DNA from 4 places in the Vibrio algarum genome. Region 1 is predicted to be linked to each of the others. Evidence: predicted binding sites of a transcription regulator. Region 1 holds the regulator's gene; each other region holds the start of a gene.
The links. The regulator PurR, encoded in region 1, represses purine synthesis genes. The targets are predictions, from matches to a motif close to TNANGNAAACGTTTNCNTNA.
Positions count from the first base shown of each region.

Region 2: a site for PurR is predicted at 3,358-3,377, ahead of PGX00_RS13750 (NCS2 family permease). Genes of this name have one in related genera too.
Region 3: a site for PurR is predicted at 4,333-4,352, ahead of PGX00_RS09905 (phosphoribosylaminoimidazolesuccinocarboxamide synthase). Genes of this name have one in related genera too.
Region 4: a site for PurR is predicted at 3,300-3,319, ahead of glyA (serine hydroxymethyltransferase). Genes of this name have one in related genera too.

Region 1 covers NZ_JAQLOI010000001.1:1,674,745-1,680,483, reverse strand. Annotated here, with positions in the region: gene elyC (envelope biogenesis factor ElyC) at 116-916, shown strand; gene torR (two-component system response regulator TorR) at 973-1,686, opposite strand; gene torD (molecular chaperone TorD) at 1,919-2,566, shown strand; gene purR (HTH-type transcriptional repressor PurR) at 2,818-3,837, shown strand; cyclic di-GMP riboswitch class I at 3,978-4,081, shown strand; gene PGX00_RS08015 (TfoX/Sxy family DNA transformation protein) at 4,198-4,788, shown strand; gene PGX00_RS08010 (TVP38/TMEM64 family protein) at 4,917-5,594, shown strand; gene PGX00_RS08005 (DUF7577 domain-containing protein) at 5,598-5,739, shown strand, end outside.
Region 2 covers NZ_JAQLOI010000001.1:2,949,838-2,955,576, reverse strand. Annotated here, with positions in the region: gene purL (phosphoribosylformylglycinamidine synthase) at 1-323, shown strand, start outside; partial or broken gene PGX00_RS13760 (DUF3622 domain-containing protein) at 463-693, shown strand; gene PGX00_RS13755 (aminoacyl-histidine dipeptidase) at 901-2,382, opposite strand; gene PGX00_RS13750 (NCS2 family permease) at 3,408-4,697, shown strand; gene gpt (xanthine phosphoribosyltransferase) at 4,741-5,199, shown strand; partial or broken gene frsA (esterase FrsA) at 5,290-5,739, shown strand, end outside.
Region 3 covers NZ_JAQLOI010000001.1:2,096,283-2,102,021, reverse strand. Annotated here, with positions in the region: partial or broken gene PGX00_RS09915 (helicase-related protein) at 92-2,439, shown strand; gene PGX00_RS09910 (transporter) at 2,695-3,072, shown strand; gene PGX00_RS09905 (phosphoribosylaminoimidazolesuccinocarboxamide synthase) at 3,156-4,262, opposite strand; gene PGX00_RS09900 (hypothetical protein) at 4,446-4,856, opposite strand; gene PGX00_RS09895 (hypothetical protein) at 5,054-5,242, opposite strand; gene PGX00_RS22915 (DnaJ domain-containing protein) at 5,370-5,555, opposite strand; gene PGX00_RS09890 (hypothetical protein) at 5,570-5,739, opposite strand, start outside.
Region 4 covers NZ_JAQLOI010000001.1:1,195,826-1,201,564, forward strand. Annotated here, with positions in the region: gene gmhB (D-glycero-beta-D-manno-heptose 1,7-bisphosphate 7-phosphatase) at 251-805, shown strand; gene PGX00_RS05780 (MliC family protein) at 816-1,112, shown strand; gene PGX00_RS22880 (LacI family DNA-binding transcriptional regulator) at 1,118-1,189, shown strand; gene PGX00_RS05785 (amidohydrolase) at 1,209-2,354, opposite strand; gene PGX00_RS05790 (YitT family protein) at 2,430-3,029, opposite strand; gene glyA (serine hydroxymethyltransferase) at 3,373-4,623, shown strand; gene PGX00_RS05800 (hypothetical protein) at 4,717-5,046, opposite strand; gene lipA (lipoyl synthase) at 5,167-5,739, opposite strand, start outside.

The sequences.
Region 1 (5,739 bases):
TATGATTGGAACATCATTTTTTAAATCAGCCGCCTATTCTGTCATAGGAATCACAGTAATAAAGGGGTATGCTACTTTTTTACTTCTAAGTGATGGTTTTTCGGACTAATTAAGTATGTTTGAGCTGAAAAAAGTAGTTTCTTCTTTGGCAATGCCTTTACCTGCCCTGTTAATTATCGGGTTTATTGGCTTGTTGTTTATTATGTTTACCCAAAGACAAAAGACAGGTGTCCTATTTGTATTCTTGTCGCTAACCGGTATTTTTCTCGTTTCTTTCCAACCTATTTCTAGTCGTCTGTTATTGCCGATAGAGCGAGAGTACACCGTTTTTCTACCAGTAGACGATACCGTCGATTATGTGATGGTTTTAGGTGCAGGACATGTGGTTGATGACCAAATCCCTCCGACATCTGAATTAAGTCGTACTGCGCTGATGCGGTTAACTGAAGGCATTCGGATTATACGAATGTATCCTGGCTCTAAATTGATTCTTTCAGGTTACAAAGGTGGCACTGAATTCAGTCATGCAAAAATGATGGCCCGAGTTGCCCTAGCCCTAGGAGTCGCTAAACCTGATATTATCTTGCTTGAAACAGCCAAAGATACTTGGGAGGAAGCACGGCAAGCGGCTGCTTTTGTTAATCAAAGTAAACTAGTCTTGGTGACTTCTGCAAGCCATATGCAAAGAGCACTGATGGAGTTCCAATCTGCCGGTTTAAATCCAACACCTGCGCCTACGAACTACTTAGCGCAAGCGGATATAGAGCAAGCTTGGAATAAATATACTCCTAAATCGACTTATCTAGAACAGACGGAACATTATTGGCGTGAGCAATTAGGTCTCTTATGGATGTATGTCAGGGACTCCCTACTTACGACAGAAGACACTGAACTTAGCGTGTCTCGACCAGAATAAAAAAATGCCGAGGGATAATTAAATGACCTCGGCATTTTTCTTTGTAACATTCAAATTTAATCCCCCGCAAATAGATAACCTTCTCCGTGTATAGTTACGAATATCTGTGGGTTTTTAGGATCGTACTCCATCTTAGAGCGTAAGCGTCTGATCAGCACATCAATGGTTCTATCGTTCGGAGCATCCACGCGATGACTAATCAGATTGAGTATTCTTTCACGACTTAGTACCTTATTCGTATGAGTCGTCAACGCCACTAAAAGCTCATATTCTGCCTTTGTTAATTTAACTGGCTCGCCGCCTCGGCTCAACGCTCGACGTTGTATATCAAAAACCCAATCACCAAAATAAACCGTATTTCCAGAGGTATCAACATGTTCTTTTTCTTCAACTGGTTGATTCACTAGTGAGATTCGCCACAGTAGGTTTTTGACTCTAACAAGCAGTTCTCTGAGTTCAAACGGCTTAGTCACGTAATCATCAGCCCCCATCTCAAGGCCAACAATCTTATCAATACTATCCGTTCGACCTGTAACCAATATAATGCCAATATTCGATTGACTACGAAGCTCGCGAGTTAACATTAAGCCATCTTCGCCGGGTAAGTTCACATCTAACATAATCAAATCAACATGATTAGAAGCAAGGATCTCACGCATCTGTTGACCATCTTCTGCTTCACTGACTTTGTAACCTTCCTTTTGAAAGTAGCCAACAAGCTTACTTCTAGTGACAACATCATCTTCTACAACTAATACATGACTACTCATAATCACCACTTATATCTGGATGGATGGATTGCATTCTATTCATATATATTAACAATTCTAGCAATAATTGAGAAAAGCGCATTAAATTTATCGGTTTATTGATGCAAGGCAAGTTATTGACTTTACGTTAATTTTCTTACATTTACTGTCATAATTCTTCATAAATTGGATTAGTTCTATTCATATTTTTTGCTTACACTAATAGAGACCTTATCAGTTTAGGAATATCGAGATGGAAGAGACAAAAGCATTTAACGAGAAACGCGCTGAAATTTACTGGTGGCTCTCAAGCCTATTTGCTCGTGAACTAACACCGGAAGAAATCGAAGCATACCAATCTCATGAGATTCGTGCCTTTTTAACAGGGCTTGGAGAAAACGAAAACTTAAAACCATCCATAAATAGACTCATCCATGCACTTAACAAATTGCAAGATAGAGAAGATGCTCACCTAGAACTTGCCGCAGATTTCTGTGAGCTATTTTTAACGACCGACACCACAGGTGCACTGCCTTATGCTTCAATGTACATAGGCAAGGCTAACCTGCTAAATGATCAACCTGCCAAAGATATGGAGACATTAATGCAAAGCAAAGGCATTGATGTAAAAGAAGGCTTCAATGAACCTGCGGATCATGTTGCTATTGAACTGGACTTTTTGGGCAACATGATTATCAGGTCGAACGAATTAGAAAAACTCGACCACATTAACGAAGCGCTCTTGGAGCAGAAAGAGTTTATCGAGAGCTACCTTCTCAGTTGGCTTCCTCAGTTTAGCGAAAAATGCATAAAACTCGATGAATTCGGTTTTTACTCTAGCGTTACCGAAGTACTCGTGAACTTCTGTAATCTCGATCGCAGCTACTTAGCTGGAGAGTGAACAACAGTGTAAAAATATGGATACTAAGCCCTAAATCTGAGTAGTAAGTCTTAATACTGTATTTCTATCATTGTTTAGAAAGTTATTTAGCTATAAAATTGATAACATACTTTCGAGTAAAACTTATTAATAGCCGCTATGCTTAATAGCGGCTTTTGTGTTTATTACGCATTAAGCTGACCAAGACTCCTAACTGTTTATTTTCAGTAAGCGCGTTATCGCTTCAGCCTTCGAAAAATAGGACAACCTAAATGGCAACGATTAAAGATGTCGCTCGCATCGCTGGCGTATCCACTACTACAGTGTCTCACGTTATTAATAAAACTCGCTTTGTCGCTGAAGCTACACAGCAAAAGGTTAATGACGCGGTTAAAGAGTTGAACTATGCACCCAGCGCCGTTGCTCGCAGCTTAAAGTGTAATTCTACAAAAACCATCGGCATGTTGGTAACTCAATCGACTAACCCATTTCTCGCTGAAGTTATCAATGGTGTCGAAAGTTACTGTTACCGACAAGGTTATACGTTAATTCTTTGTAATACCGGCGGTATTTACGAGAAACAACGTGACTATATCCGCATGCTTGCGGAAAAACGGGTCGATGGTATTTTTGTAATGTGTTCTGACCTAACCAGCGAATTGCAAGAGATGCTTGACTCTCACGTTGATATCCCAAAAGTATTTATGGATTGGGGGCAAGGTGAATCATTGTCAGAGCAGTCAAAAGACAAAATCATCGACAACTCTGAAGAAGGCGGATATTTAGCCACCAAATACCTGATTGAAAATGGTCATACCGATATCGCCTGTTTGAGTGGCCATCTAGACAAAACATTATGTCTAGAAAGACTCGAAGGGTATAAGCGCGCGTTAGCTGAGAGCAACATTCCCTTCAGCGAAGAAAATATATTCGAAGGGAACTTTGAATGTGATACCGCTGTAGAAACGGCGGACAAAATCATTGCTATGGAGAAAAAACCAACCGCCATATTCTGTTTTAATGACACTATGGCTTTGGGAATGATGAGTAGACTTCAGCAAAACGGTATTCGCATACCAGAGGATATTTCTATTATTGGCTACGATAACATCGATTTAGCAGAATATTTCTCTCCTCCGTTGACCACGATTCATCAGCCTAAACGACGTGTCGGTAAGACAGCATTCGAAATATTATTAAGCAGAATTAAAGATAAAGAACATGAAAGGCGCATTTTCGAGATGCATCCGGAATTGATGATTCGAGAAAGCGTCAAAAATATTAGACAGTAACTACGCGCTATAGCGCTCTTAGCATACGTGTGAATAATTAGTGTCTAATAATGCATAATCACGTCAAATAAATGAGATCACCATCACACTGGGCGCTTATTTTGGTGATCTTTGTCCAAACTTTACATATATTAAACATGTCACGATCAGGGCAAACCATCTGAAAAGATGGGACGCAAAGCTTCCGGCCTCAAGTTATTTTCTCTTTTCAAATAGAAAATAAAAAGGTAGCGGGGTTACCGAAGACCGATTAGCAAATTTGTCATGAGTTCTCACTATTCTCTGACATATCATCTCTGATTTTTGTTAATTTCTCGGTTCTGAATTGGTTGATGCAATTTTAACCTGAGATTTGAAAAAATGGATAAACCAGTACTTAAAAACTCATTAAAACTGTTTGAAAAATTTGGCAAGGTAAAATCTCGCTCGATGTTTGGCGGATTCGGTATTTTTGTCGATGACGCAATGTTTGCTCTAGTCGTTAACAACGCACTGCATATACGCAGTTGTAAACCTCTTGAAGAACAGTTTAAAAACGAAATCTATCAACCCTACGTATACAAAAAACGTGGGTTTCCTGTTGTTACTAAATACTTTTCTCTTCCAGACTCTTTGTGGGACAACAGTGAAGATATACTAAACATCGCGCAAGTTGCTCTAAAGTCGGCTCGTGAAGAGAAAGAGTCAAGCTCTGAAGATAAACCAACTCGACTAAAAGATCTGCCTAACCTTCGTTTAGGGACCGAACGAATGTTGAAAAAAGTAGGTATCGAATCAGTTAGTCAGCTTAGAAATATGGGCTCGGTACAAGCTTTTAAAGCTATCCAGGCCTCCCAAGACGGGCCTGTAAATATCGAATTACTATGGGCACTTGAAGGAGCGCTAAATGGTACGCATTGGTCAGTAATATCACAGACTCGTAGAAATGAACTTATCGAATCTTTAGATTAATAAACTATTGCTATCCAAAATAAAAAAACCACCCAACTCGTTTAGGTGGTTTTTTTATATCTATTTGAAAGTTTTTGTTAACTTTGCCTGTCATAATAGCTAATACCATTTTATTGGAATCATCTTACATGAATAAAAAACTCATTATTGGCATTGTGCTTATTGTTACTATTGTTTTACTTGCTACTCAGTTTGGTCAATATTTCACACTAGATAATGCTAAGGAGCAGCAAGCATTGCTTGCTGATTATATTGAAAACAACTTTGTTTTTTCCGCTCTTGTTTATTTCTTTGCTTACGTTGCTATCACCGCATTTTCTATTCCTGGTGCCGCTGTTGTGACCTTGTTAGGCGCGGCACTATTTGGTTTTTTCACTAGTTTATTCCTAGTTTCATTTGCAAGTACGATTGGGGCTACGTTGGCGTTTTTAAGCAGTCGTTATCTACTTCGAGAATGGGTTCAAAATAAGTTTGGTGCAAAACTAGAAACCCTAAATCAAGGCGTTGAAAAAGACGGTCCGTTTTATCTATTCTCTTTGAGATTAATACCTGTTTTTCCGTTCTTTTTAATCAATTTATTGATGGGATTAACGCCAATCTCAACCACTAAATTCTACCTTGTCAGCCAGCTGGGTATGCTACCTGGGACGATGGTTTACTTAAATGCAGGAACCCAACTAGCCAACATTGATAGCCTTTCTGGTATCGTATCACCAAGTGTTTTAGCCTCATTCGTTTTATTGGGCCTTTTTCCTGTAATAACAAAATGGATTATGGCGAAACTACGTCCTAACAATGCGGCTTAATTAATGAAAGTATTCAGTGCATCTAATCCGACCGAGGCTCACATCTTATGTGGGCTTCTACAGCAGCAATGCATCCTAGCGGAAGTCCGTGGAGATGGTATCTTTGGCCTCAAAGGTGAAATACCCCTAACAGAAGACACAGACC
Region 2 (5,739 bases), 1.3 Mb from region 1:
GTATGCCAATCGCCGTTTCTCACGGTGAAGGTCGAGTGGAAGTACGTGATGTCGCTCACCTGAATGCAATTGAAACTTCGGGCACAGTAGCGGTTCGTTACGTTGATAATATAGGTAACCCGACGCAACAATATCCTAATAACCCAAATGGTTCGCCAAACGCAATTACAGGTTTAACCACCACAGATGGCAGAGTTACTATAATGATGCCACACCCGGAACGTGTTTTCCGTACTGTAGCTAACTCTTGGGCTCCAGATTCATGGGGTGAAGATAGCCCATGGATGAGAATGTTCCGTAATGCCCGTGTTAACGTTGGCTAAATAGTTTTAATTGAAAAATAACAGCCCCTAGACTCTATAGTTCAGGGGCTTTTTTTACAGCAATTGTTCTTCTGATATGGTTTAATGCGCCCATTGAAAAGAGTTGTGTCTCTTTTATGTACAGTAAGTAGGAAAGAAAATGAGTACCAGTAAAAAGTTTAGCTATAAAGTTATTGAAAAACGAAATGGTTGGGCTGCCGAAATCGTTCGTCAAGTATCCGCTCAACGTACCGCGGTATCTAAGCGAGAAATGGGTTTTGAAACGGAAGCAGAAGCGATCGCATGGGGTGAAAGAGAATTACCTGCATTTATCGCACTGCAAGCCGAGCGAAATAAGCGAAAATCTGCGCAACGTAAAACTGAAGACGAATAGAATTTGTACCAGTCACATTAATTACATCGCCAAAATGGACTCGACTCTGCAAATCGCTCTGGTGTTCATGTGCGCTTTTAAATGGGCATTTTTTCCTATTTATGTTTGCTACAACGAACTCATTTTGACTGAGCAGTGATTAAAAACAAAAAGGGCAGGCTTTTTTTACGAAAGCCTGCCCTTTGTTTATTCAAATCATTCGTTTTAACGATTCAAATTATTTTTTGGAATGTTTTCTAAAATCGCCACCATTTGCTCCCAGTATAGCGCGACGGTATCGATTTTTACTTTCTCATCAGGAGAGTGTGGGAACTTTATAGTCGGTCCAAAAGAGAGCATATCCATGTTTGGATATGGTTCTTTAAATAGACCACATTCTAGACCCGCATGAATCACCATGATATTTGGCTTTCTACCATAGATGCCTTCATAGGTATCTCTAAAGACGCTCATGATTTCTGAGTTAGCATCAGGTTTCCAACCTGGATAACCACCATTAAACTCAATTTTCGCGTCTGCAAGCTTGGCGACAGAAGTCAGCATACTTTCGACTTGGCTGCGACCAGAATCAATAAGAGAGCGGATCAAGCATAAGACGGTAATCTTATTTTTCTTGGTATTAATTACACCAACATTCAGCGAGGTTTCTACGACACCGTCAATGTCATCACTCATTCGGATAACGCCGTTTGGACATGCATTTAATGCCTGAATAAATCTTCTTTGTGATTCAATGCTGATCATTAGAGAGTTTGTTTCAGCAACCTCGTAGTAAGAAAGAATACCCGTTTCAACTTTACCTAGTTCGGCACGAAGCATATCGGTGAATTCGGTGAAAAGTGCATTAAGCTGACCTTCATTTACCATAGGGAGAGCGACAGTGATAAAGGCTTCGCGAGGGATAGCATTACGTAGGCTACCTCCTCTAAACTCAACGAGTTGAAGTTCCAGTTCTTCGGCGTGGCCAGCGAGAAACCTTGCTAGCAGCTTATTTGCATTGCCACGACCAGTATGGATATCACAGCCTGAATGGCCACCTTTAAGGCCTTTTATAGACAACTCTCTAGTTACGTAACCAGGTGGGATTTCTTCTCTTTTAATATCAAAGGTAAGTGCACCATCAACACCACCAGCGCAGCCCATGTAGACTTCGCCTTCTTGCTCTGAATCTGTGTTTAGAAGAATGTCACCTTCTAACCAGCCGCTTTCTAAGCCAAACGCTCCAGTCATACCCGCTTCTTCATCGATAGTCAGAAGAACCTGTAAAGGACCGTGTTTTATGTCGTCTGATGCGAGCACCGCTAAACAGGACGCCATACCTATACCGTTATCAGCACCAAGTGTTGTACCTTTAGCTGTTACCCATTCACCATCAATATACGGCTTGATAGAATCGGTTGCGAAGTTGTGTTTAGTGTCTTCATTTTTTTGCGGCACCATGTCGATATGTGCTTGAAGAACAACACCTTTGCGGTTTTCCATTCCTTCTGTCGCTGGTTTGTTTATAAATACATTACCAGTCTGGTCTCTTTTAACGTCGAGGTTTTGTTCTTGCGCCCAATTGATAATGTATTGAGCCAACTCTTCTTCGTGTTTAGATGGGTGAGGAATAGAGCAAATTTTATCAAAAAACTGCCAAACTGGTTCAGGTGACAGAGAACTGATTTCCGAGTGATGTTTAGACACAGGTAACTCCTATTTTTGTCCAAAGCTAATTTTTTGCTCAAAGCTTTAATTTTAATACTACCAATAGCGCTACAAAGACATAGTGAAGAGTTGAGCCTTTCTTTTAATAGGATTCAACGGTCATCGCTAAGAATGATTCAATCTTTGGCGGAATATAGAAAGTTGGCATCATATCACCCAGACTTTCGTTACTAAAGTGGAATCATTCGGAGATATGAAGTGAGCAAGCAGAGCCTGCGAAGAAATGGATTTTAATATGTAATTTTATAACGTAATAAAATGGTCATATATAAATAAACGTGATCGCGATCACTTAATATGTTGTAATTTAATTTCATTGTGGTATAGTGACCGCATCTTCCAATACGAAGACTTATTGCTCAAAGGATGAGCCCGAATATCGCCTCCAAGGAACCGAGAACATTAATTGTTAATTAAATTAAAGGTGATAGATATGCATGGTTTAGTTTCTACAACATTTTGGGCGTCAAACTCTGTTTATACCCGAAATTTTCAGTATCCAAGCAGCTTCGGTTATTAATTGTAACCGAGCTATTGTGATTTGAACGTAAAGTTCGCCCCCAATATTTGAATTTTTGGCAACCAACGCGGTTGTTCTGATTCAAGCGCTACTTTAACTAAAGTGGCGTTTTTTTTATCTTTTTTATGTAATGCATTACATTTTGTTGTTGTTATCCCCAATTGGTATTGATTACTATTCTTAATCCTCATTTATTACTGCTAATCTACAGAAAATCATACCAATCCTATCAGTTAATTGTTTAGCGGGATAAAAAAACACCATATTTTCAATGTAAGGATTATCTTGTTTTAATTCTTTTAAAATAGATGGTTAGTATCTGTTTTCTGTGTTGTTTGACCCATTTGTTTGGGCGTTCATCAATAAAATACCATTTTTAATCTGAATCCTGCTGGAAATTGCTATTTGATAACTTTATAATTCGCGCCAATCGGTGACGCAATCGTTTACTTTATTTTTTTAAAATCTATTTTAGGAACTAATTATGCTGGAAAAGCTATTTAAACTTAGTGAGAACAAAACTGATGTTCGAACTGAAGTTATCGCAGGTGTGACAACCTTTTTAACAATGGCTTACATCATTTTTGTAAACCCTGCGATCTTATCTGAAACTGGGATGGATCGTGGTGCCGTATTTGTTGCTACCTGTCTAGCCGCGGCTATTGGTTGCTTCATCATGGGTATTGTTGCTAACTATCCTATTGCTCAAGCTCCAGGTATGGGCTTAAATGCATTTTTTACTTATTCTGTGGTTTTTGGAATGGGTTATACATGGCAAGTTGCTCTTGCTGCCGTGTTTGTTTCTGGTCTTCTGTTCATTTTATTGAGTGTTTTCAAGATTCGTGAGTGGATCATCCACTCTATTCCAATGTCCCTGAGAACCGGTATTTCTGCTGGTATAGGTCTATTTTTAGCCTTCATTGCATTACAAGGTTCTGGCATTGTTGGCGATAACCCAGCAACACTAGTTTCTATTGGGTCTGTCACATCTGTTCAAGCTATTCTCGCTGCTGTCGGTTTTTTTATTACTATCGCGTTAGTACACCGTGGCTTTAAAGCCGCAGTAATGATTGCGATTCTTATCGTAACGGTACTTGGTATACTATTTGGTGACGTTCAGTATCACGGTGTTTTCTCTATGCCTCCAAGTATCGCACCTACCTTTATGCAGTTAGATTTTAGTGCCATATTCGAAGTAGGTATGATTTCTGTTGTATTTGCTTTCTTATTTGTCGATCTGTTTGATACTGCGGGAACTTTAGTTGGTGTAGCGACAAAAGCAGACCTCATCAAAGAAGATGGAAAGTTACCTCGCCTAAATCGTGCTCTACTGGCTGACTCTACAGCAACCTCAGTTGGTGCGTTATTAGGTACATCTAACACAACCTCTTATATTGAAAGTGTTTCTGGTGTTTCTGCTGGTGGTCGTACAGGATTAACTGCAGTTGTCGTTGGCATTTTATTCTTACTTGCATTATTCTTCTCGCCATTAGCAGGTATGATCCCGGCATATGCGACATCTGGTGCTCTATTTTATGTAGCAATTTTAATGATGTCTGGGTTGGTATCTATCGACTGGCGTGATTTGACTGAAGCCGCTCCTGTAGTGGTTACTTGTCTGCTTATGCCTCTTACTTACTCTATTGCTGATGGTATCGCACTAGGCTTTATCGCTTATGCCGCTATCAAAGGTTTGAGTGGCAAAGGTCGTGAAGTACCAGCTAGTGTTTGGGTTCTTGCTGTCGTTTTTGCATTAAAATTTGCTTTCGCTTAATCATAAAAATAAGCGTTAAAAGATCAAACAGGTTAATAATAATATGAGTAACAAATTCATCATTACTTGGGACAATATGCAGATGTATTGTCGTCAACTGGCTGAGAAGCAGATGCCTGCTGAACAGTGGAAAGGCATTCTCGGTGTGAGCCGTGGTGGTTTGGTTCCTGCGGCGATCTTGGCCCGTGAACTTGGTATTCGCTACGTGGATACTATCTGTATCTCTAGCTACGATCATGATCATCAACGTGATATGACCGTTGTTAAAGCACCAGAAGGCGATGGTGAAGGCTTCCTCATCGTTGATGACCTTGTTGATAGTGGTGATACTGCGCGTAAGATTCGTGAAATGTACCCTAAAGCAAAATTCGTTACGGTAAGCGCTAAACCTGCCGGTGCTCATCTAGTGGATGAATATATTGTCGATATTGCGCAAGACACTTGGATTGAGCAACCTTGGGATATGGAAATCGCTTACGTAGACCCAATTAATAAAAAATAGCCATTAATTGAGACAAATTTGAAAATGCTCCTGATTAGGAGCATTTTTTTTATATGATGTAAATAATTGCGGCCTAACACAGTAGTGACCATGTCTGACAGTAATCAAAACTTATCCGAAACGCTTTTCAAAAAACACAAACAAGCGAAAGAAACCTCTAGCTTGATTAATTATATGCCGAGTAGTGTTAAGTTTCTCGAAGAGAAGAAAAACAAGACAATTACGCGTGGTATCGTAATATTCGCCGCTATCAATGGATATGGCAGGGGATAGATCCCATCGAGCAAGAGGAAGTGTTGGCCAAGATCGCATCTTCTAAGCACTCAAGAACAGAAGATCAATGGTTAGATACCGTGATTGGTTTTCGTTCGGGTAACTGGGCTTATGAATGGACACAGCTTGGAATGCGCCATCAGAAACTTGCTGCTACGTTAGAAGGAGAGCAAGCGTCGGATGAGTTTTTCTATGCTAGCCTTTGCTACAGTATTGCCGGTTATCCTCATCTCAAAGGAGATAGCTTAGCGATTCAAGCTCAAGTGT
Region 3 (5,739 bases), 420 kb from region 1:
AAATATCAATGTGTTGCGTTGAATTGATTTTTCTCATTACCTAAAGTAGGTATAGTAACCCTTCTCGAATTTAACTGCTTTGAACTAAACTATGCTTTCGCTCCCAATCGATAAAATTAAGTCTGAATTCACTCAATTGCTACATAGCAACCATATCGTGGTTGAAGCAGAAACCGGGTCGGGAAAATCAACCAAGCTTCCTTTCTGGGCTGCAGAACACGGCAGAGTATTGGTCATAGAGCCACGAAGAATTGCCTGTACCTCTCTCGCTGGCTATCTTGCAGAGCAAAGTCATACAAAGTTAGGTGAAAAAGTGGGCTATGCGATAAAGCTTAACGCCTGTTTTACCAAAGAGACTGATATTGTTTTTGTTACTCCTGGGGTTGCACTTCGCTGGTTCAGTGAGAGTGGGTTGACTGAGTTTGATATTATTTTAATTGATGAGTTTCACGAAAGGCGCTGGGATAGTGACCTGCTGGTATCATTGTTACTCAAATCTCAACGGCACCGATTAATCATTACTTCAGCGACAATAGAAGGTGAAAAACTAGCACGCTTTACCGGAGCTAAAAGACTGGTAGCGGAAGGCCGCCAATATCAAGTTAGACTCATATATCAAAGCCCAGATCCTCATTATTTACCAGACAATAAGAATATTGTGCAAAAAGTGGTTAGCTGTACAAAAACATATTATCAAGACACCACTGGTGACATTCTGATTTTCCTGCCGGGAAGAAACGAAATTTCGCAATGCGTCCAATCTCTTAGTCATTTAGATAATGTAGATGTAGTTATGTTGCATGCATCGGTTTCAGATGACGAAAGAAAGCGAGCTTTAACCCCGGAAATCGGAAGAAAATTGTTGTAGCGACAAATGTGGCGGAAACATCCTTGACGATACCGAATATCACCTTGGTTATAGATTCTGGATTGGAAAAAAGAACCAGTCAACGCAATGGACGCACTGTACTAAGCCTAAAAACCGTATCAAAAGCGAGTGCTAAACAAAGAGCGGGGAGGGCAGGACGTGTTATGGATGGGGAGTGTATTCGCCTTTATGGTGAACATGCGGTTATGGAACCAGTGACACCACCAGAATTACTTAGAGAAGAGTTAGCTGAAGCGATGTTAGCTTCAGCATGTTGCGGATATAGACTTAAGGACTTGAAATTTTTAAACGATTTACCTGATAAATCACTATTGCAAGCGGAACAGACTCTACTTCAAATGGCGGCTATCGATGAAAGCGGTACAGCAACCAAGCATGGAAAGTTACTTTATCCATTACCAATCGATACCTTGTACGCAGACTTACTTACTCGAATGCCAACTAAGAGTGCAAAGGAAGCAATGATCGACTTATCAGCTGCGCTTTCAGTCCCAGCAGCACTTTACCGTTTGCCTAGTGATGAAATCGGTTTACATAAAGTTTCTCAGTGGGAGCCAAACAGTTGTGACGCTGAATGTTTAATAAAGGTTGTAAGAGGGGACATTCATGAGGCGATACAGATAGATGTTGATGCTGTTAAAGAGGCCAGAGATTTAGCTCAGCAAATGCGACAAGTATTTGAACTTCCCGATCTAGAAGTGGCTTCTCGCTTTAAACGAGTCGAGTTTTTGGAAGCTATCGCGAAGTCACATCCAGAACTGATTTTTATTAGGCGACAAAAAAGACGGGAAGCACTCGGTAACGGAAAATTAGAGATGTTACCAGCAAGGAATAGTCGTTTTTCTAACGGTGATGAAGCCGCGATTATATTAGATCAGTATAGTTTACCGGGTAGAGGTGTTAAACAGACTATAAATTTGGGAACGGTGATGCTTCCTATACCTCTAGATCTTATTACGCGTTTTAATATTGGCGAGTGGAAACAAGGAAAAACGATAATAGAAGATGGAAGGATTTACAGCCAATTATCGCTATTCTATGCTGGCCGAGAAATTACAAATCGATTGGTCGAACCCGAAGGTGACTTACTAATTAAGCCGTTGTTAGACGCCGTACTCAATCAAAAAGTCTTACCTGGTTTTGCAAAAAAACGAAGGAAAGAGATAGACCATTGGTGCCTTTATACTGAATTGGGTTTAGACGAGAATCATGTAACGCCTCAAAGAATGACATTTGAATTGTGGTTTACAGAGTTATTGAACGATTTAGGTATCCAAAAAATAGAAGAACTAACCTTGTTCTCTGAAGATGATCTTCCGTTTACCGGCATCCCGTATTGGGAATATGAAAGTTTTGCTCAAATGTATCCGTTTAGTTTAAATCTAGGGGATCTACAATTAAAAGTAGAATACATGCCTCGAAAAAAGCGTATTTACTTAATTTATGAAAGTGGTTTGCGCAAGGGTGAGCCAAGGAGGTGGGAGCTACCAAATTGGGTTGGGTGGCGTATACAATATAAGAAAAACAGTCGAATAACCGATGTGAAATAAACACTAGTTATCCTTGGTGGTCTGCCTATTTGTTTGTTTTATATAAGTTTAATCGGCTAATTAGTGCGAGTTATTACAAGGCATAATACTATACGTCTCAATACTGTAGTCTTTATGTTAAAGTTTTGCTCTTTATATGCCTTTCATCGCGGATAACCGACTGGTACAGAACATTGTTCTATATCCTATTGCTAACGACCGCAAGGTGATGAATAGTAGTGTAAGTTGTTTTACCGCTATCGCTTGGGGGGCATAATGGAAAAGCAAGAAACGATATCCGTTGTTTTCGATTACACGTCATTTTTAGGGGCAAGTTGTAAAAAGAAATGGACCTTTATTGAAGCGTTTGGTTCATTTGCTCCAATTTTTAGCACAGTATGGAAAAGTAATATCGATGACGCTCGAAAACCTGATGACCGGTTATGGGATAAAGCAATCAATAACCTTTCAGCACAGAGTAGTGACGAATCAAATTTAATTAGTTTGGTAAACCTTGCAAAACGTGAAGGTATAGAAGAGCTAAGGTTAATGATGCCCTATGAGTTGGACGAAACACAAATAGAAACCATTGTTGAGCATACCAACGCACAAATTAGACATAGTGCTCAAGACGAGTTCTTAATTCGAATTTAACAAAAAGGGACACGAGAGTGTCCCTTTTTACGTTTGCATTTTTACATATCAATTAACATAGTGAATGAGCCTGCATAGTTAACTTAACTAGCTATGAGATCATATTCATCCCGCAGTACGTCGATGATCTCTTGTTTTGGATTGTTGCTCAAATGTACTTTATTGCCTGTTATTTTTTCTGCGATACCAACGTAAACTTCTGACACTTTCTTCATCGCTTCGACCGGTAGCTCATTATTTTGGGCTAGTGCGAAACGCTCTTCCATACGTTCTTTGTTAAGCAGTATATCGGGGTCGGGAAAATGGTTAAGTAAGAACTGCCTAAAACCTTCTTTTGAGTTTTCTACAATTTTACCTTTTTGGTATTCGGTTTTATCCCAGATTCTTGACGAGTCAGGAGTTCCGACTTCATCCATGTAGATGAGTTTTTCTACACCATGACTGTCGGTGACATAACCAAACTCGAATTTAGTATCAACAAAAATTTGGTCCACATTATCTAATGCGGAACTGATAACGTTAAAACCTTCTTTCAGTAATCGTTCATAGGCAGCTATATCTTCGGACTTACTGAAATTAAATGCGGCGAAATTATCTTCAATGTTTTTGCGCGAGATATTTACGTCGTCAGCTTCAGGTACATTTGGAATTCCTTTGAGGATACCTTTTGTCGAAGGAGTAATAAGCAGTTCTGGCAATGTTTTATCTTTTTCTAATCCTTCTGGAAGTTGAATACCGCAGAACTCAGTTTCACCTTTGTCATAGGCTCTCCACATAGAGCCAGTGATATATTTTCGACAAATGGCTTCAATCATGACTGGTTTTGCTTTTTGAACTATCCAAACAAATGGATGAGGAATATCCAATATATGACTTTCTGCTAAGCCATTTTCTTTAAATAGCTTAAACCAATGGTTAGATATAGCGTTAAGCGCTGCGCCTTTTCCGGGTACACCTTTTAATCCACCTTCGCCCTGCCAAATACAATCAAACGCTGAGATACGGTCACTGATAACCATTATTGCTAATGGTGCGTCAGGAGCAACGTTGTAATTTTTTTGTTTGATTAGTCGTTGGCTATCTTCTTCAGTTAGCCAATAAACAGAACGAACTTTCCCACTGTGAACGGGTTTATCTGTACGGATTGGAAGATCATCATTAACAGCGAGAACTTGATCAGAGAGGCTCATCGAGACATTCCTTGGTAGATGCTTAAAAATATGGGCGCATAATACCAGAACTAAAAAGGACTTCCACTGAAAAAGCAAACGTTTGCGCTTGTAGGGAGACTTTGTGCTCTATGGCATAGCCTTAATAGAACACATTTTGACATAACCTGAGTCTTTGTATCTTTGAAACGAATGACCAAGCTATTAATGGCATAAGTGATTTGGTTTTAAGTCGTGATCTAAGAAAAATACCGAACAACAGTTCAGTTTTGCAACCATAAAAATTCGAGCTCTGGCGTGCGAATCCAAATGTTGACTTGCCACTACAGCACTTGCGGTGCCAGCTTCAACAGCCTTAATAACAATTTCCTCTTCAGAATACTGATTGGATGGTTTTAAATGAATCACACTCGCACAATTTATATTGTGCTGACCTAACTCCGATTGAACGGGGCGAGGGCAGTGAGAAGTATATAAGATCCACTGTTTTTTATGAGACAACTTAGCCAGTTTAGGGTACAGCTTATTCGATACAAATGAATCTTTAACGATTTGTACCTTGTTTCGCAAAGGGGCTATATTGTTTGTTGTGTTATCGCTGTTTAGTTGAAGCATAATACTGTCTCTCTGTACATACTGTATGTATAGACAGTAGTTCTTATTTGTTCACTATGCAAGCGTTTTTTTGTTGTATTCATACATGTAATTGATGGAATTTGAACGAAAGATATAAATAATAAGGGCTAGAGGCGATTTTCAGATATAAAAAAAACCGCGTTGCGGTTTTTAAAAAAGAGGGCAGCCACTATATTTTAGCTGTGTAGGCTTTCTGCCATTTTATTTCTCAGTGCAATTTCATCTGTATTAAATAATCGGACATCTATTTTTGCTAGATCATTACAGCTTTCGCAAGAGTGGTTATATTTACCATCAATATAGTCATGCCGAATCAGTAAACGATGCCTATTGCACCAATCACAGTTTCCTTCAGTGTTAAACATTACATTCTCTCCAATAGCTTATATGCGTTTGTATCTAATCGAAAAAATCAACTAACCATTTAGTACAACGCTATTTTTGGGCGCTATTATGACATACGTAGAAAATAAATGTTAAATTATTGTTATCTTATTTCCTTTGGGTTTGCTTAAGATAGCTACTAATGACCTTTACTGCGCCATTCAAGCGTTTCATTTCCTCATCAGAACCATTAGCGTCTGGGTGATAAACTCGACATAACTTCTTGTATCTTAATTTGATTTCTTTTTCACTTGGTAAACGACTTGGGTTATAGCCAAGTACTGCACATGCAATAATAATACTTTGGTCTACATTGGCTTTTTGAAGTTGGTCTTGATTTTTTTAAGTTGAAAATGTGCGGCCGCTAAGTGTCTTTGTAACGTTCTTGTTTTTTTTGTTTGATGAGCAAGTTGGCGATTGAGGTCTTCTTTTTGACCAGTTTTTTTATGTGTGACTAGGCGCTTAACTGTAACGTAGA
Region 4 (5,739 bases), 480 kb from region 1:
AATAACCAGAATAAAGTACTGGTTAACTTTCTAAACTGTAGACGATGCTATGGTGAACACGTTTCCTTGTCAATAGGTATCTTGACGTATAGACGTCCATAGCTCTATTTGGGTTATTTTGTTTGGATATTTAATAGTTCTGAATGCTATAAAACGGCGAAAGAAAAAACTTGTTAATTTAGGATAAATGATGATCAGCAGTGTAAAGCGTGCAATAATTTCGTTATAAATTTCTATTGAGGATAAGGCTTTGGCTAAACCTGCTGTGTTTTTAGATCGAGATGGCGTAATTAATGTAGATCACGGATACGTTCATGATGAACATGATTTTGAATTTATCGATGGCGTATTTGAAGCGACGAAAACATTACAACAGATGGGATACCTTTTGGTTCTAGTGACCAATCAATCTGGTGTTGCTCGCGGGTTGTTTAGCGAAGATAGGTTTCTTTCTTTAACGGAATGGATGGATTGGAATTTTGTTGACAATGGCGTTGAACTTGACGGTATTTATTACTGTTTACACCATCCTGAACACGGTATCGGAGATTACAAGCAAGATTGTGACTGTCGCAAACCGAAACCAGGCATGTTTATTTCTGCTCGTGACTTCTTGAAAATAGATATGGCGAACTCAATCATGGTAGGCGATAAAGCGGAAGACATGATGGCAGCAGAAGCGGCTGGTGTTGGCACAAAAATACTCGTTAGAACAGGAAAGCCCGTAACAGACAGGGGAGAGTCTCTCGCTACGGTTGTTTTAGAGAGTATAAAACAAGTACCAGAGTATCTTAAACAACGGTAAAGGATGTCTTGTGAATATTAAGTGGCTTTTTTTCTCTATTTTTTTTGCTTTGGTTGGATGTGGTTCAACCACAGATTCTCTTTATACCTGTAATAATGGAACACAGTTCACGGTGTCTCATACTGAAGATCAAGCAGCTGAAATGGTCATGGCGCACAAACGGATTTCACTGCAACAGGTACCAGCCGCGTCCGGTAGCAAGTATGAAAATTCAGAGCGTGATTTGATGCTTTGGTTGAAAGGAAAACGTGCCATGGTTACCCTAGGCTCAGATACCATCATAAACTGTGATCAGGTTACTAATTGATAACCATGAGAAAATTGACAATTCATGATATTGCAAAACTCGCTGGAGTAGGTAAGTCAACGGTTTCTCGCCTGTAGTTAATTACCCTACTGGGTATTAATTAGAATGCAGTTGGTCAACAATCGAAATGAATAGTTGGCTGGCTGTTTTCAGTATCTCATCAGGGAAATCATAGTCTGGATTGTGTAATTCAGGGTGAGAATTCCCACTTCCTATACAAAAAAGTGCACCATTCCATTTCAGTAAAAACTCGGAAAAATCTTCCGACCAACGCATAGGCTCATTAAGGCTCTCAACGGTAAAACCTAGCTGTTTGGCTTGTTGGTTAATTATCTGACAATGTTTGCTCGAATTGAAAGCCGCATTGAAGGGTTCATCCCAGTCAACTTTTACGATAATGCCTGTTTTTTGTTGTAACTTATCTAGCATCGCAAGTAAATTCGATTTCATATTCGAAAAGGTTTGGTTGCAATCACTGCGCATGGTAGCCATCACTTTTGCATTACCCGGAGCAATACCAAATGCTTCTTCTCCAAGCCTTGCATGGACTATGGTGACTAAGCTGAAAACGTCAGGGTGCATATTCGGAATACTTTGCAGGTAATTAACTGTTTCGATCATCGCTAGGCAAGGACTGAGGCCATTCTCAGGTCTAGCAGCGTGAGAAGTTTTTCCTTCAAACTCAATTGATATCCCGGTAGACGCGCAAGCGAATGTACCTTCTCTAATTAGTATTTGATTGAGAGGATAGCCTGGTAGGTTGTGGTAGGCGAAAACGTTATCAACCTTCAATGATGAGAGCGCTTTATCATTGAGCATGGATAAAGCGCCAGTACCGGTCTCTTCTGCTGGCTGAAACAGTAAGATGACTTTGCCTGTTTTTGGTGGCGATTTTGAAAGTTGTTCCGCTACCATTAACAGCGAACTTGTATGACCATCATGCCCACAGGCATGCATCACACCAACATTTTCTGACACATGGTCATGAGTGGCTATCTCATTGATGGGGAGTGCGTCAAAATCAGCACGAAAGAGGGTTGTTTCTCCGTCATAACCGCTGTCTACAATGCAGATGATGCCATATCCACCGATGTGACCGGTAGGGGATAAGCCGAAGTTTTCTAGTTGAGAGAAAATCATTGCTGATGTTTGTTTTTCTTGCACAGATAGCTCGGGCTGTCTGTGCAACTGTTTTCTGAATTCGATCGGGTCAAAACAAAGCGTGTTTAACGTAGCATCCATGCGGTTAATCCAATTGTGTTATTTTTATAGGTTGATTCTGCTTGGCTATACTATCCCATTTTGTTACACGCAATGCTAACTATAGGTCACTGTATAGCGTGCTGGTTTATGGTTCATACCCAATACGATATTTAGCACAATCGCACCAAGCACTGATATGGCTAATATTGTTGGAGTGATGAAAAAGAACGATGCCACCAAAATAGTGCTATCGATCCCAAGCTGTGTTTTACCTACAGAAATTCCGGTTTTATCTTGAACAAGAAGGCAGAAGATATTGAAACCACCTAAGCTTGAACGGTGTCTAAATAAAATGAGCATACCAAGCCCCATCAGTAATCCACCAGCGATAGCGCAGTATATTGCATTAACAGACTCAATACTTATCACCATGTCTAGGTGGTCCACGAATACAGATACAAGGCCACAAGAAACAATACTATTTACTGCAAACTGAAAACCAAATCGGCGCCAACCTAATATAAAAAAGGGGATATTTGTAAAGAAATAGAAGGTACCAAAGCTAAATGGTATTAACTGACTTAATAATAATGAAAGTCCAGCGGTACCTCCTGTAATAAGATTCGCCGATTGTAGAAAAAATATGCCTTGAGCCGTTAAAAACGTCCCAGTGAGTATCGCTATCCAGTCTTCCTTGATTGAGTGTTTTTGCATCATTTTTCTTTTTTTGTTGCATTAAGTAGCCAGAATAGTAGATAAAAAATGAGTTTTTCGGTAGCTTGGAGGCTAAATTTGTAGGTATGGCGTGTAAGTGACAATTTACACCCTGTAAAGGAAGATGTTGACAGTTTAACGTTGACAAACTTTCGCTATTTATTGGTATGAACTAATTTCAACTGAAATATGAAAAATTCACATGATTATTTTGCTTAAGTTGCTTTCTGATATAGGTCAAATTATGTAGAATATCGCCACTTAGTACACCGACGAAAACGTTTGCGTTGGTTGGTTGTGTGGTTTTTTAGGAATTTCAGATTATCTGAGTCAGGAGATACAGATGCTAAAGCGTGACATGAACATTGCTGATTATGATGCAGAGCTATATGCTGCAATACAAGAAGAGACTCTTCGCCAAGAAGAGCATATTGAGCTAATCGCTTCAGAAAACTACACCAGTCCTCGAGTAATGGAAGCTCAAGGTTCACAGCTAACCAACAAATACGCAGAAGGTTATCCTGGCAAGCGTTATTACGGTGGTTGTGAATATGTAGATAAAGCCGAGTCACTTGCTATTGATCGTGCATGTCAGCTTTTTGAATGTGAATATGCTAACGTGCAACCACACTCCGGATCACAGGCAAACAGTGCTGTTTATATGGCGTTGCTTAAGCCGGGCGATACCGTATTAGGTATGAGCTTAGCACATGGTGGTCACCTTACTCATGGTTCACCAGTTAACTTCTCTGGTAAGCATTATAACGTTATCCCTTACGGTATTGATGAAGCTGGTCAAATTAATTATGACGAAATGGAGCAGTTGGCTGTTGAGCATAAACCTAAAATGATTATCGGTGGTTTTTCTGCTTATTCTCAGGTTGTTGATTGGGCTCGCATGCGTGAAATCGCAGATAAAGTAGATGCTTACCTGTTTGTTGATATGGCCCACGTTGCTGGTTTGATTGCTGCAGGTGTTTATCCTACGCCATTACCACATGCCCATGTGGTTACAACAACTACTCATAAAACACTTGCCGGTCCTCGTGGTGGTTTGATTCTTTCAAACGCTGGTGAAGACATGTACAAAAAACTAAATTCTGCTGTATTCCCTGGTGGTCAGGGTGGCCCACTAATGCATGTTATCGCGGGTAAAGCGGTTGCATTTAAAGAAGCGATGGAACCAGAGTTTAAAGAGTACCAAGCTCGCGTTGTTGCTAATGCTAAAGCAATGGTTTCTGAATTTATTGCACGTGGTTACAATATTGTTTCTGGTTCAACTGAGAATCATCTATTTCTTGTTGATTTAATTGATAAAGACATTACAGGTAAAGAAGCGGATGCAGCACTAGGTGCCGCTAACATTACCGTAAACAAAAACTCAGTGCCTAACGATCCTCGTAGCCCTTTTGTAACTTCTGGTATTCGTGTTGGTTCTCCTGCGATTACACGTCGTGGTTTCACCGAGGAAGATGCTAAGGCGTTAGCTGGTTGGATGTGTGATGTCCTAGACAACATCAACGATGAGACGACCATTGAAGCAACCAAGCAAAAAGTACTAGAAATTTGTAAGCGTCTACCTGTATACGCTTAGACCATAAGTAGGGTTTTCGATAACCCTATTTTAGAGCACAAAAAAACGCGAGCTTAATAAAGGCTCGCGTTTTTATTTACGGCGACTGTTTCATTATTCTTTATTGATACTCAGAGTTGTACCTGATTTACATTCAAATGAGTAATAACGGCGACTTTCGTTAAATTTAGAAAGACCTTCACCCGTACAGTAGTCGATATTAATGTCACGCATTATCTCTAGTGTGTCTTCACTGTTCATAGTGAATTTAGAGTCATCTTCGCAAATAATTCTTACGCGGCCATCATCACTCACAGAGTAGGTTCTAACTTCGGTATTACATAGTTCAAACGATGCATCCAAATAGTTATCTTGTTGTGTATTTTGTTGAGCACAACCTACAAGGATCAGTGATAAAAACCCCAATAAACCTAATTTCAGCATATCTCTATTCCTTTTTAAAATGCTACAAGTTACTTATTGCTAACGAACTTATATACAATTTATATCCCTAATACAAAAAAGACCACTAAGTTAAGCAACCTTTTTGAATGTTGGTCTCAGTTATTTTACTTCTTCGCCTTTAGCTTGCATATCCGCATGGTACGACGAACGTACGAAAGGACCACAAGCGGCATGAGTAAATCCAAGATCTAAAGCGATTTCTTTAAGCTCGTCGAACTCAGAAGGTGGCACGTAACGTTCTACCGGTAAATGATGACGGCTTGGAGCAAGGTACTGACCAAGTGTCAGCATGGTAACACCATGAGAACGAAGATCTTTTAATACTTCAACGATTTCTTCTTTAGTTTCACCTAAACCCATCATCAAGCCTGATTTAGTTGGTACGTCTGGATGGAGCTCTTTAAACTTCTGAAGTAATGTTAGCGACCACTTATAGTTTGCCCCTGGTCTTGCTTTTCTATACAAGCGTGGTGCGGTTTCGAGGTTGTGGTTGAAAACATCCGGTGGATTATCTTTTAGTACTTCAAGAGCTGTGTCCATACGACCACGAAAGTCTGGGACAAGTGTTTCTATTTTTATGCCTGGGCTTTTTGCTCTGATTTCACGAGTACAATCAGAGAAGTGTTGTGCGCCACCATCACGTAAATCATCACGATCTACTGACGTTACTAC